2 regions of the Enterobacter cloacae complex sp. HYC003_NIDB genome follow, and region 1 is predicted to be linked to the other one. Evidence: predicted binding sites of a transcription regulator. Region 1 holds the regulator's gene; the other holds the start of a gene.
The links. Region 1 encodes CRP, which controls carbon source genes, mostly activating them, when cyclic AMP is high. Its sites were predicted from a motif close to ATGTGANNNNNNTCACAT; they were not measured.
Positions count from the first base shown of each region.

Region 2: udp (uridine phosphorylase) is a predicted target of CRP. The motif match lies at 2,912-2,929, and genes of this name have one in related genera.

Region 1 is NZ_CP114220.1:404,065-410,963, forward strand. It holds gene O1722_RS01810 (YccS/YhfK family putative transporter) at 1-1,803, opposite strand, end outside; gene crp (cAMP-activated global transcriptional regulator CRP) at 1,861-2,493, opposite strand; gene O1722_RS01820 (OsmC family protein) at 2,804-3,208, shown strand; gene O1722_RS01825 (phosphoribulokinase) at 3,295-4,164, opposite strand; gene O1722_RS01830 (YheU family protein) at 4,195-4,413, opposite strand; gene O1722_RS01835 (hydrolase) at 4,413-5,432, opposite strand; gene mdcA (malonate decarboxylase subunit alpha) at 5,661-6,899, shown strand, end outside.
Region 2 is NZ_CP114220.1:4,622,590-4,629,488, reverse strand. It holds gene metE (5-methyltetrahydropteroyltriglutamate--homocysteine S-methyltransferase) at 1-1,939, shown strand, start outside; gene O1722_RS22145 (dienelactone hydrolase family protein) at 1,987-2,793, opposite strand; gene udp (uridine phosphorylase) at 3,053-3,814, shown strand; gene rmuC (DNA recombination protein RmuC) at 3,953-5,410, shown strand; gene ubiE (bifunctional demethylmenaquinone methyltransferase/2-methoxy-6-polyprenyl-1,4-benzoquinol methylase UbiE) at 5,477-6,232, shown strand; gene ubiJ (ubiquinone biosynthesis protein UbiJ) at 6,246-6,851, shown strand; gene ubiB (ubiquinone biosynthesis regulatory protein kinase UbiB) at 6,848-6,899, shown strand, end outside.

The sequences.
Region 1 (6,899 bases):
CGTGTGCTCCCGCGCCAGCGTCGTCATGGCATTGATGTGCTCGACGATAAACTGGCTGTGCGTGACCCACAGCTTCATGTCAGCCAGATAGTGCGCGTTAAAGCCCGGCTCCTGCATGGCCTGGTTAAGGGAGTTGAACAGGGCGTTATGCGCCTGGTTGACCTTCATGCGCTCGTAGGCCAGCGGAGAGGGCTGCGGGTCATCGCTCAGAATAAGACGAATGGCCTGCTGGTCAGCTTCGAGCGCGTCGTGGGCGTTCTGCCTGAGCAGCCCGCTTTGCCACTGCGGCCACAGCCAGACCATGCCGCCAAAGGCGATCAGGCAGCCAATTAGCGTATCGACCAGCCGGGCAATAATAAACTGTTCCCCGTTAAGCGTGAGCAGTTGCAGGGTATACACCGCCGTCACCGTAAAGCCCACCATCGCCCAGCCGTAGTTTTTGCGGATGATCAGGTAGCTCACCAGCGTGATTGCCAGCATACCGGCCAGGGTATAGCCTTCCGGCACGTGGAAGTGCAGCGTCACGCCCGCGATAATCAGCCCCGCCATCGTACCGCCCGCCCGATGCAGAATGCGCACCCGCGTGGCGCCATAGCCGTTCTGGGTGACAAACAGCACGGTCATTAAGATCCAGTAGGGTTTCGGCAGGTGCAGGGCCATTCCCATCAGGCTGGCGATGCTCAGCATCACACTGATCCGCGCGGCATTGCGCAGGGCGGAAGATTTCAGTGATAGATAGCTTTTGAGCGCGGGCAGCAGCGGCAGCCGTTTTTGCTTATCGGCCATCAGGTCCCGGGCATAAAGCGGGCGCTGGGTGCGTAACACCCGGGCGATGCGGCTGAAATGCCAGGCAGCAAATTGCCCGACCGGGTTATCCGCGTGCTGACGCGCAATCTTTTCCAGCGCGCCGAGCTGTTTGTCCATGTTAAAGCGCGTCGGGTAGCGGTGATAGAGGATATCGTCAGCCAGCACCCGCAGGCGGGCCGCGACGGTCTGCGCGTTCCAGCGGATCACCGCTTCCGCATGGCTGCGCTCCACCAGCTTTTGCACCTCTTCCGGATTATGAAGGCTGACGGAGATATGCTCCTGCAAATCCAGCCCGACCTGGAAGGTTCGCAGCAGCCGCTTGTATTCATGATTTTTGTTGGCGGCAAGCATGTGCAACTGCTGATAGCACTGGCTGATCAGATCCACCACTTTTTGCTGGCGCGCCAGCAGCGGCGGCAGGGATTTTTCCGGGTCGGTATGTTGAGTGAGCAGGGTGTATTTTGCTTCGCAGTATTCAGCAAGCTGCACGTAGAGCAGGCTCAGGGATTCGCGCAGCGGCTGTTCCCGCCACAGCCAGAACCAGAACCAGTTAAACAGCCCGTACCACAGCGTGCCGAGGGCGTAGATCAGCAATGGCTCCCACACCGGCATATTGCCCGCAAGGCTTAAGGTGAAGATGGCGGCAATCAGCGACGCGGGAAGCAGCCGGGCGTGCAGCGAGCTGATTTCGGCGGTGACGCCGAGCGTCATCGCCAGCACGGTCAGGATCAACGGCAGAGGAATGTCGCGGGCCAGTAAGAGTTGTACGGCAAGGCTACAGCCGGCAAACAGGCTGCCGCCAATAATCAGACGTTTAAAAAAGCGTTTATGCGGTGTATCCAGACCGGCAATGTTGCAGCAGGCGGGCACGAGGGAAAACAGCAGGCCTTGCTGAAGATGTCCGAGGATCAGGCCCACGGCCACGGGAAGACACAACACCAGCGTTTGTCGTAGTGCGTAGTTAACTTCCGGGTGATAGATCAGCCTGCGCCACATGAGGAGTAGAGACAAAAACGGCGTGCCACCCTGCGGCGGCACGCCGTTTGACCGAAATTAACGGGTTCCGTAGACCACGATAGTTTTACCGTGGGCAGAGATCAGGTTCTGGTCTTCCAGCATCTTCAGGATACGGCCCACTGTTTCACGGGAGCAGCCGACGATCTGACCGATTTCCTGACGGGTAATTTTAATTTGCATACCGTCAGGGTGGGTCATGGCGTCTGGCTGTTTCGCCAGGTTCAACAGCGTCTGCGCGATACGACCGGTCACGTCCAGGAAGGCGAGGTTACCCACCTTCTCAGAGGTCACTTGCAGACGGCGTGCCATCTGGGAAGAAAGACGCATCAGGATGTCAGGGTTGACCTGAATCAGCTGACGGAATTTCTTGTAAGAAATTTCAGCCACTTCACATGCTGTTTTTGCACGAACCCAGGCGCTACGTTCCTGGCCTTCTTCAAACAGGCCCAGTTCACCGATAAAATCGCCCTGGTTCAGATAAGAAAGGATCATCTCTTTCCCTTCTTCATCTTTGATCAGCACGGCCACCGAGCCTTTAACGATGTAATACAACGTTTCCGCTTTTTCACCCTGGTGAATCAGCGTGCTCTTTGATGGGTACTTATGAATGTGGCAATGAGACAAGAACCATTCGAGAGTCGGGTCTGTTTGCGGTTTGCCAAGCACCATGCGCTGTTATCCTCTGTTATAAGCTGTCACCAGAGTCATAAGATGCATCCGGACTCTGGGGTTGCAATCGAATTCTTACCCATACCTGGGAAGTCGGCTGTCGTAACGTTTCGCAGCCAGTAAAGTTTGATGTCCTCTGCATACATGTGTAACGTCAATGTATTACTGTAGCATCCAGAGTGTTTTAGCATAGCTTTCGCCGCGTGTCTCCTGGTGTCTCGCTTCAGCATGACGCAGGTCGCCTTCCGTTGCGAGAAATGTAACGTACACGTAATCTGTCATAAAAAATGCAACGTTGGAGTGAGTGAATATGCAAGCGCGTGTGAAATGGGTTGAAGGGTTAACGTTCCTGGGCGAGTCTGCTTCCGGGCACCAGGTTTTGATGGATGGCAACTCCGGCGATAAAGCGCCAAGCCCGATGGAAATGGTGCTGATGGCGGCGGGCGGATGCAGCGCGATCGACGTGGTGTCGATCCTGCAAAAAGGCCGTCATGACGTGACCGATTGTGAAGTGAAGCTGACGTCAGAACGTCGCGAAGAGGCGCCACGCCTGTTTACGCATATTAATCTGCACTTTATCGTCACCGGCAAAGAACTGAAGGATGCGGCGGTCTCGCGTGCGGTTGACCTGTCTGCGGAGAAATACTGCTCTGTGGCGCTAATGCTGGAGAAAGCGGTAAAAATCACCCATTCTTATGAAGTGATCGCGGCTTAATTTTTTGGCGGGTGGCGCTTCGCTGACCCGCCCTACAAAAGCACGCCCGTAGGCCCGGTAAGCGCAGCGCCACCGGGCAAAACAATTCACGCGATCTGCTTTCCTTCCATCAGCCGCTGCACCAGCGGTGTCATGATCAGCTCCATTGCCAGCCCCATTTTTCCGCCCGGTACCACTAACGTATTCATGTGCGAAATAAACGAACCCTGTAGCATCGCCAGCAGCCAGGGGTAATCAATGCCTTCCAGGTTGCGGAAGTGGATCACCACAAAGCTCTCGTCCAGGGAAGGGATGCTTTTTGCAGCGAACGGGTTGGAGGTGTCCACGGTGGGGACGCGCTGGAAGTTAATGTGGGTTCGGGAGAACTGCGGCGTCAGGAAGTTGATGTAATCTTCCATGGAGCGCACCACCGAGTCCATGACCGCCTCTCGCGAATGGCCGCGCTCGCTCATGTCACGCGTCAGCTTCTGGATCCACTCAAGGTTAACAATCGGCACCACCCCCACCAGCAAATCCACGTGGCGCGCCACATCGTGCTGAGGCGTCACCACGCCGCCGTGCAATCCTTCGTAAAACAGCACGTCAGTCGGTTCCGGCAGCGGCTGCCAGGGCGTGAACGTGCCGGGGACCTGGTTCCAGGGCACGGCTTCATCGTAGGTGTGGAGATACTTGCGGGACTGCCCGGTACCGCTTTGCCCGTATTCACGGAAGGTTTGCTCCAGCAGGCCGAAGTCATTCGCCTCCGGGCCGAAGTAGCTGATGTGTTTACCCAGATCGCGCGCCTTGCGGATGGCCATATCCATCTCCGGGCGCGTGTAGCGGTGAAAGCTGTCGCCTTCTACCTCTGCCGCCCGTAAGTTAAGCTGGGCGAAGATCTTGCGGAAGGCGAGGCTGGTGGTAGTGGTTCCCGCCCCACTCGAACCCGTAATGGCAATAACCGGATGTCTGGCAGACATAGCAACTCCCTGACTGGAAAAGTGTAAAGATCAGCCGTGAAACGCGTTGTGTGGCATGATATTGACCGTCTCATGCAGTTCGGACCATACCAGCACCACGTCGCCGCTTTTAAGCTGGCGCTTAACATCGTTGACCTTTTGTTCAAGCGAACGTTCATGTTCACCATAATCGGTGCCTTCGCGCAAGACAAAGCTTTCAATCAGATTATCGAGCGTGTCGGGAGAGAGATCCTGCCAGGGAATAATCATTATTTACCGTCCAGATAAGCCGTTAACCAGTCGGGAATACGCGTCTCAAGCCACATTTTTGGCCGACGCAGCGTGCCGCCGACAAAGCCGACGTGTCCGCCGAATTGGGTGAGCTGATACTCCACGTTGGCCGGCAGATGATCGGGCGCCGGAATCGAGTGGTGATCCATAAACGGATCATCTTTGGCGTGGATAATCAGCGTAGGTTTCGTGATTTGGTTCAGTAAAGGCATGGCGCTGCACTGACGGTAATAGTCAATCGCATCGGCAAAGCCGTGAATTTTCGAGGTGATCAAATCATCAAACTCGCGCAGGCGCTTCACGCGTTTGAGCTGTTGCAGCGTTACAGGCAGCGTATCCGGATAGGCCTTCAGCTTGCGCGCGGCGTTGGCTTTCAGCAGGTTGAGCAGGTAGCGCTGGTACACTCGCGAAAACCCCTTTTCCATATGATAGCTGCACTGCTCCAGCATAAAGGGCGCAGAGACGATCACCGCCGCATCCAGCGGTACGGCGTCGCTCTCCTTCGCCAGCAGGCAGGCCAGCATATTGCCGCCCAGCGAATACCCCACCGCTGCCGTTGGCGCCTCGCCGAAATTGTCTCTTAGCCAGCGCAGGAACCAGGTACCGTCCTCGGTTTCACCCGAGTGATAAATACGTTTCTGACGATTAGGCTCGCCGCTGCATCCGCGAAAATGCATCACTACCCCAAGCCAGCCGCGGGCTTTCGCCGCCTCAATGAGACCGTGTGCGTAAGGGCTGTGCAGGCTGCCTTCCAGACCGTGAAACACCACCAGACGGGGTTTATGTCTGGCCCGATCCGGATCTTCGCTCCAGGCGAGATCCAAAAAGTCGCCATCCGGCAAATCCAGGCGCTGCCAGTGCGGGGTAAACTGTACCTTGCGGCGGATCAGGCGCGGCAGCATGGTTTGCAGGTGAGGGTTAGCCACACCGCGCATGGGCACGAACTCTGCGCTCTCTTCGGCTGCAATGTCGAAGTCTGAGGGAATGATTTGGGTCATAAGGGCGATGCTGATTCTTGTCAGAAATTAACTATACCTTCCGAATTGTACCCCGTTTAGCCCGTTTTTCCGAAACATGAACTGATCCCGATCACAAATATTTACCTTGATTATTACTCTCAGGCTAATGATTTGGCTCTACGCTTAATTGATGCCTTTCTCACCAGAGCGCACACTTTACTCAACGTTAAGCAAATCAGAATGATGTGCTGAATCAGGAGGTTAATAATGTTATCTGGGCAAACACCCACCCGGCAATGGAACACCCGACGCAGTGAGAAAGCGCGTCGTCTGGCGTCCGTACCGGTGCAGGGCAAGGTACTGCCAACCGGCGATCTTGTCGCCATGCTGGAAAAACTGATCGCACCAGGCGACAAAGTCGTTCTGGAAGGCAACAACCAGAAGCAGGCGGATTTCCTTTCCCGTTCACTGGCGGAAGTGAACCCGCAAATCGTGCACGATCTGCATATGATCATGCCGAGCGTGGGCCGCAGCGAACATCTGGACATCTTTGAGAAAGGCATCGCCCGCAAGCTGGACTTCTCCTTCTCCGGTACGCAAAGCCTGCGAATCTCCCAACTGCTGGAGGATGGTCAGCTCGAAATCGGGGCGATTCACACCTACATCGAACTCTACTCACGTTTATACGTCGACCTATCGCCAAACGTGGCGCTGATTGCCGGTTTTAAAGCGGACCGCAAAGGCAACCTCTATACCGGGGCGAGTACCGAAGATACTCCGGCGCTGGTGGAAGCCGCCGCGTTCCATGACGGCATCGTCATCGCGCAGGTGAACGAGCTGGTGGACGACGAGTGCGACCTGCCGCGTGTGGATATTCCGGGCTCGTGGATTGATTTTGTGGTGGTTGCCGATAAGCCGTTCTTTATCGAACCGCTCTTCACCCGCGACCCGCGCCTGATCAAACAGGAACATATCCTGATGGCGATGATGGCGATTAAAGGCATCTACGCTGAACACCAGGTGCAGTCCCTGAACCACGGGATTGGCTTTAACACCGCAGCGATCGAGCTGCTGCTGCCAACCTACGGCGAACAACTCGGACTCAAAGGCAAAATCTGTAAACACTGGACCCTGAACCCGCATCCAACGCTGATCCCGGCCATCGAAAGCGGCTGGGTGGAGAGCGTCCACTGCTTCGGCGGCGAGCTGGGAATGGAAGAGTACATCCGCGCCCGTCCTGACGTGTTCTTTACCGGTGCCGACGGCTCCATGCGCTCTAACCGCGCCTTCTGTCAGCTGGCAGGTCAGTACGCGGTCGATATGTTTATCGGCTCCACGCTACAGGTCGACGGTTACGCTAACTCCTCAACCGTGACTCGCGGCCGTCTTTCCGGCTTCGGCGGCGCGCCAAACATGGGCCACGATCCGCACGGTCGTCGCCACGCCACACCGGCCTGGCTGAACATGATCACCGAGCCTGACCCGATGCAGCGCGGTAAAAAGCTG
Region 2 (6,899 bases), 680 kb from region 1:
GCCAGCGGCAGCGGCGGAAATGACCAAGTGGTTTAACACTAACTATCACTATATGGTGCCGGAGTTCGTTAAGGACCAGCAGTTCAAACTGACCTGGACCCAGCTTCTGGATGAAGTGGACGAAGCGCTGGCGCTGGGTCACCAGGTGAAACCCGTGCTGCTGGGGCCGGTCACCTACCTGTGGCTGGGCAAAGTGAAAGGCGAGCAGTTCGACCGCCTCAGCCTGCTGAACGATATTCTGCCGGTTTATAAGCAGGTGCTGATTGAGCTGGGCAAACGCGGTATTCAGTGGGTGCAAATCGATGAACCGGCGCTGGTGCTTGAGCTGCCGCAGGCGTGGCTGGATGCCTTCAAACCGGCGTATGACGCGCTCACGGGCCATGTGAAGCTGCTGCTGACCACCTATTTCGAGGGCGTAACGCCGAACCTCGACACCATTACCGCGCTGCCGGTTCAGGGTCTGCACGTTGATCTCGTTCACGGCAAAGACGATGTGGCAGAGTTGCACAAGCGTCTGCCTGCGGAGTGGCTGCTCTCTGCCGGTCTGGTGAATGGTCGTAACGTCTGGCGTGCCGATCTCACCGGGAAATATGCACAAATCAAGGACATTGTCGGTAAACGTGAATTGTGGGTAGCCTCTTCCTGTTCCCTGCTGCACAGCCCGATCGACCTGAGCGTGGAGACCCGACTCGATCCTGAGGTGAAAAGCTGGTTTGCCTTTGCCCTGCAAAAGTGTGAGGAGCTGGCTCTGCTGCGCGACGCGTTGAACAGCGGCGACACAGCAGCGATTACTGACTGGAGCGCCCCGATCCAGGCGCGCCGTCACTCGACGCGCGTGCATAACCCGGCGGTGGAAAAACGTCTGGCGGCCATCACTGCCCGGGACAGCCAGCGCCAGAGCCCGTATGAAGTGCGCGCCGAAGCCCAGCGTGCGCGCTTTAACCTGCCCGCGTGGCCGACCACAACCATCGGCTCCTTCCCGCAGACTACCGAGATCCGCGGCCTGCGCCTGGACTTCAAAAAGGGCAATCTGGATGCGAATCACTACCGCACCGGCATTGCGGAGCACATCAAACAGGCGATCGTCGAGCAGGAACGTCTGGGTCTGGACGTGCTGGTGCACGGCGAGGCCGAGCGTAACGATATGGTGGAATACTTCGGTGAACACCTGGACGGCTTTGTCTTTACCCAGAACGGCTGGGTGCAAAGCTACGGCTCCCGCTGCGTGAAGCCGCCGGTGGTGATCGGTGACGTCAGCCGCCCGGAAGCGATCACCGTGGAGTGGGCGAAGTATGCCCAGTCTCTGACCGACAAACCGGTAAAAGGCATGCTGACGGGGCCGGTGACCATTCTCTGCTGGTCGTTCCCGCGTGAAGATGTATCCCGGGAAACCATCGCCAAACAGATCGCCCTGGCGCTGCGTGATGAAGTGGCGGATCTGGAAGCGGCGGGGATTGGCATCATTCAGATCGACGAACCGGCGCTGCGTGAAGGCTTGCCGCTGCGTCGCAGCGACTGGGATGCTTATCTGACGTGGGGCGTGGAGGCGTTCCGCCTCAACGCGGCCGTCGCGAAGGACGACACGCAGATCCACACCCACATGTGTTACTGCGAATTTAACGACATCATGGACTCCATTGCCGCGCTCGACGCCGATGTGATCACCATCGAGACCTCGCGTTCAGACATGGAGCTGCTGGAGTCGTTCGAAGAGTTCGACTACCCGAACGAAATCGGGCCGGGCGTGTATGACATTCACTCCCCTAACGTGCCGAGCGTGGAGTGGATTGAATCGCTGCTGCAAAAAGCCGCCCGGCGCATTCCGGCGGAACGCCTGTGGGTAAACCCGGACTGCGGCCTGAAAACTCGCGGCTGGCCTGAAACCCGCGCGGCGCTGGCGAACATGGTGCAGGCGGCGCAGAATTTGCGTCAGGCGTAGTGGGGCTGGATTGCCCGGTTGGCGCAGCCGCCACCGGGCTTTTTGTATTACGCTTTCTTCCCGCCGTACTGGCTGAACCACGCCAGCATTCTCTGCCAGCCATCTTTCGCCGATTCTGCGTGATAGCTCGGACGATAATCGGCATTAAACGCGTGTCCCGCATCCGGGTACACCACGATTTCGGCCTTCGCGTTTGCCGCCCGCAGCGCGTGGCGCATGGTCTCGACGGTATCAAGCGGAATGCCGGTATCCTGGCCGCCATACAGCCCTAGCACCGGGGCATTTAAATCGGTGGCGATATCAACTGGATGTTTCGGCGAGTTCAGGGTCTTTTCACCCACCAGTTTACCGTACCAGGCCACAGCGGCTTTCAGCTGCGGATTGTGCGCGGCATACAGCCAGCTAATGCGTCCGCCCCAGCAAAAGCCGGTCACCATCAGACGGTGCGGGTCGCCACCGTTGCGCGCCGCCCAGCTGGCAACGTGGTCGAGATCGGCCAGCACCTGCGCGTCCGGCACTTTGCTGACCAGGTTGCTGAACAGCGTCGGGATGTCGCTGTAATCATTCGGATCGCCCTGACGGAAATAGAGTTCCGGCGCAACGGCCAGGTAACCTTCCAGCGCCAGACGGCGGCAGAGGTCGCGAATATGTTCATGAACGCCAAATATTTCCTGCACCACGATCACGATGGGCAGCGGGCCATCGGCGGATTTTGGCCGCGCGTGGTACGCTGGCATGTTCTCTCCCTGGGAGGGAATGGAGGTCTCGCCTGCGGTAATGGCCTCTTCAGGGGTTGAGACGATGGTTGAAGCATGCGGGGCCGCAGCAGGTGCAAAACCGGTTTTTTCAGTCATGGCATTCTCCGTACCAATGAATGGATTAGCGCAAAGATAAATATAGACACCAGGTTAACAATCCACAGTGCCCTATAGCGTCTATCTTTTGTGCAGCACCCGGCGATATAACTTGTTAATGTGATGTAAATCACTATTTTATGGAAATTAACTGCAATCATTTTCATTCATGGTGAGGTGTGTCACGAAATAATGCACATTGCTTCTGTAAAGTACCGTTTTACTTCTTCTGACAAACCGACCCACAGAGGAGTCACCTATGTCTAAGTCTGATGTTTTTCATCTCGGCCTCACTAAAAACGATTTACAAGGGGCTACGCTTGCTATCGTCCCTGGCGATCCTGAGCGTGTGGAAAAGATCGCCGCGCTGATGGATAAGCCGGTTAAGCTGGCAGCGCATCGAGAATTCACCACCTGGCGCGCAGAGCTGGACGGTAAAGCGGTGATCGTGTGCTCTACCGGTATTGGTGGCCCGTCTACCTCTATCGCCGTTGAAGAGCTGGCGCAGCTGGGCATTCGTACTTTCCTGCGCATCGGCACCACAGGCGCCATTCAGCCGCACATCAACGTGGGCGACGTGCTGGTTACCACCGCATCCGTGCGTCTGGACGGGGCAAGCCTGCACTTTGCACCGATGGAATTCCCGGCAGTGGCCGATTTCGAATGCACCACCGCGCTGGTTGAAGCCGCGAAGTCCGTGGGCGCCACCACCCACGTGGGCGTAACTGCCTCTTCCGATACCTTCTACCCGGGCCAGGAGCGTTACGACACCTTCTCTGGTCGCGTGGTAAGCCGTTTCAAAGGCTCCATGGAAGAGTGGCAGTCGATGGGCGTCATGAACTACGAAATGGAATCTGCGACGCTGCTGACCATGTGCGCAAGCCAGGGTCTGCGTGCCGGTATGGTGGCGGGCGTTATCGTCAACCGTATCCAGCAGGAGATCCCGAACGCTGAAACCATGAAGCAGACTGAAAGCCATGCGGTGAAAATCGTGGTTGAAGCGGCGCGCCGCCTGATCTAATTCTCTCTTCAGTGCTGAAAGGCCGACATGCTCGGCCTTTTCTTTTTGCGTAACGCCTCGCAGGAAAACCCTTTCAAACTGGACGTTCATACAGCACAATTCTATTTTGTGCGGTAATACGTTGATGCAGGGGGCATTGTGGATATCTCAATCCTGATTTATGCAGTGATTGCGCTGGTGAGCGTGGGGATTGGCTGGCTCATTTCCGGCTACCAGCATGCGCAGCAGAAAGCCGAACAACTGGCAGAGCGCGAAGAGATCGTCGCTGAACTTAGCGCGACGAAACAACAGCTTGCGCTGAGTGACCACTGGCGCGACGAATGCGAACTGCTCAATAACGAACTGCGCAATCTGCGTGATATCAATACCTCGCTGGAGGCCGATCTCCGTGAAGTGACCACCCGTCTTGAGTCCACCCAACTGCACGCCGAAGACAAAATCCGTCAGATGATCAACAGCGAGCAGCGTCTTAGCGAGCAGTTTGAGAACCTCGCGAACCGCATTTTTGAGCACAGCAATCGCCGCGTGGATGAGCAGAACCGCCAGAGCCTGAACAGCCTGCTGACGCCGCTGCGTGAACAGCTGGATGGCTTTCGCCGTCAGGTACAGGACAGCTTTGGTCAGGAAGCCCGCGAACGCCACACGCTGGCGCATGAAATTCGTAATCTCCAGCAGCTGAATGCGCAGATGGCGCAGGAGGCGGTTAACCTGACGCGCGCACTGAAAGGTGATAACAAAGCGCAGGGAAACTGGGGCGAAGTGGTCATGACGCGCGTGCTGGAGGCCTCTGGCCTGCGCGAAGGATACGAATACGAAACGCAGGTCAGCATTGAGAACGATGCGCGCTCGCGGATGCAGCCGGATGTCATTGTTCGTCTGCCACAGGGCAAAGATGTGGTTATCGACGCCAAAATGACGCTGGTGGCCTATGAGCGCTACTTCAACGCTGAGGATGACTACACCCGCGAAACAGCGTTGCAGGAGCACATCGCCTCCGTGCGTAACCATATCCGTCTGTTGGGCAGAAAAGATTATCAGCAGTTGCCGGGGCTGCGATCGCTGGATTATGTGCTGATGTTCATTCCGGTCGAGCCTGCGTTCCTGCTGGCGCTCGACAGACAGCCCGAACTGATCACCGAAGCGCTGAAAAATAACATTATGCTGGTCAGCCCCACCACGCTACTGGTGGCGTTACGTACCATTGCCAACCTGTGGCGCTATGAGCACCAAAGCCGTAACGCGCAGCAGATTGCCGATCGCGCCAGCAAGCTGTACGACAAAATGCGGCTGTTTGTGGACGATATGTCCTCGGTGGGGCAAAGCCTGGATCGCGCGCAGGATAACTACCGCCAGGCGATGAAAAAACTCTCCTCCGGGCGTGGCAATTTGCTGGCGCAGGCGGAGGCGTTTCGCAGCCTGGGGGTGGAAGTTAAACGCGAGATTAATCCGGAACTGGTGGAGCAGGCTACCGCTCAGGACGAAGAGTTTCGTCTGCGTGAAGGCGACGGTAAGCAAAATAGCCGCAATGAAGACAACGATTTAGCGGCGAGTTTATCCCCCGAAGCGCAGCCGGCGCGTTTCTTTCACGGTGGTTGAAACGTAGGGCAAATGCGCCCAATCTGTTACACTTCACGAACATTTGACTGATTAGCAGGCTCTGAGATGGTTGACGATTCACAAGACACAACGCACTTTGGCTTTCAGACTGTCGCCAAAGCGCAGAAAGCTGACATGGTGGCCCACGTATTTCATTCCGTGGCGGCGAAGTACGATGTGATGAATGATTTGATGTCATTTGGCATTCATCGCTTGTGGAAGCGCTTCACTATTGATTGCAGCGGCGTGCGCCGTGGACAAACGGTGCTGGATTTAGCCGGAGGCACAGGGGATCTGACCGCTAAATTCTCCCGTCTGGTTGGCGAAACCGGCCGCGTGGTGCTGGCGGATATCAACGACTCCATGCTGAAAATGGGACGCGAAAAGCTGCGTAACATCGGCGTGGTAGGCAACGTTGAATATGTTCAGGCCAACGCCGAAGCGCTGCCGTTCCCGGATAATACGTTCGACTGCATCACCATCTCTTTCGGTCTGCGTAACGTGACCGATAAAGATAAAGCGCTGCGCTCCATGTACCGCGTGCTTAAGCCGGGCGGTCGACTGCTGGTACTCGAGTTTTCTAAACCGATTATCGACCCGCTGAGCAAAGCTTACGATGCCTATTCCTTCCACGTTCTGCCGCGCATCGGCGAGCTGGTGGCAAACGATGCAGAAAGTTACCGTTATCTGGCCGAGTCCATCCGAATGCACCCGGATCAGGACACGCTGAAAGCGATGATGCAGGATGCGGAGTTTGAAAACGTGGAATACTTCAATATGACGGCGGGTGTCGTCGCGCTGCATCGTGGTTACAAGTTCTGAGTGGAGGTTTCCCGTGCCCATTAAACCCTTAGTCACCGCTGGCATCGAGAATGTGCTGAATGCCTTTCTGTATCGCGCTCCGGCGCTGAAAACCGCACGTCAGCGGCTTAACGGAAAGGTGCTGCGCATCGTTTTAAAGGAGTTCTCGACGCCGCTTGTGCTGGTCTTCAGCGAACGCCAGCTTGACGTTCTGGGGGAGTGGGAAGGCGAGGCGGACTGCTCGGTGATTACGCACATGAGCGTATTGCCAAAACTGCGTGACCGTCAGCAGATGACGGCGCTTATTCGCAGCGGTGAGCTGGAGGTCGAGGGCGATATTCAGGTGGTACAGAACTTCGTTGCACTCAGCGATCAGGCTGAATTCGACCCGGCGGAACTGCTGGCGCCCTATATCGGCGACATCGCGGCTGAAGGTATAAGCAAAACGCTGCGCACGGGTTCCGCTTTCCTTCGTAAAGGTCTGCTCCGTCAACAGCGCTACGCTGCCGAGGTGCTGACCGAAGAGTGGCGTATGGCGCCGGGGCCTTTAGAAGTCGCCTGGTTTGCAGAAGAGACCGCGGCAGTTGAGCGCGCAGTTGATGCGTTAACCAAACGGCTGGAAAAACTGGAGGGCAAATGACGCCTGGTGAAATTCGGCGCCTCTATTTTATCGTTCGCACCTTTTTGA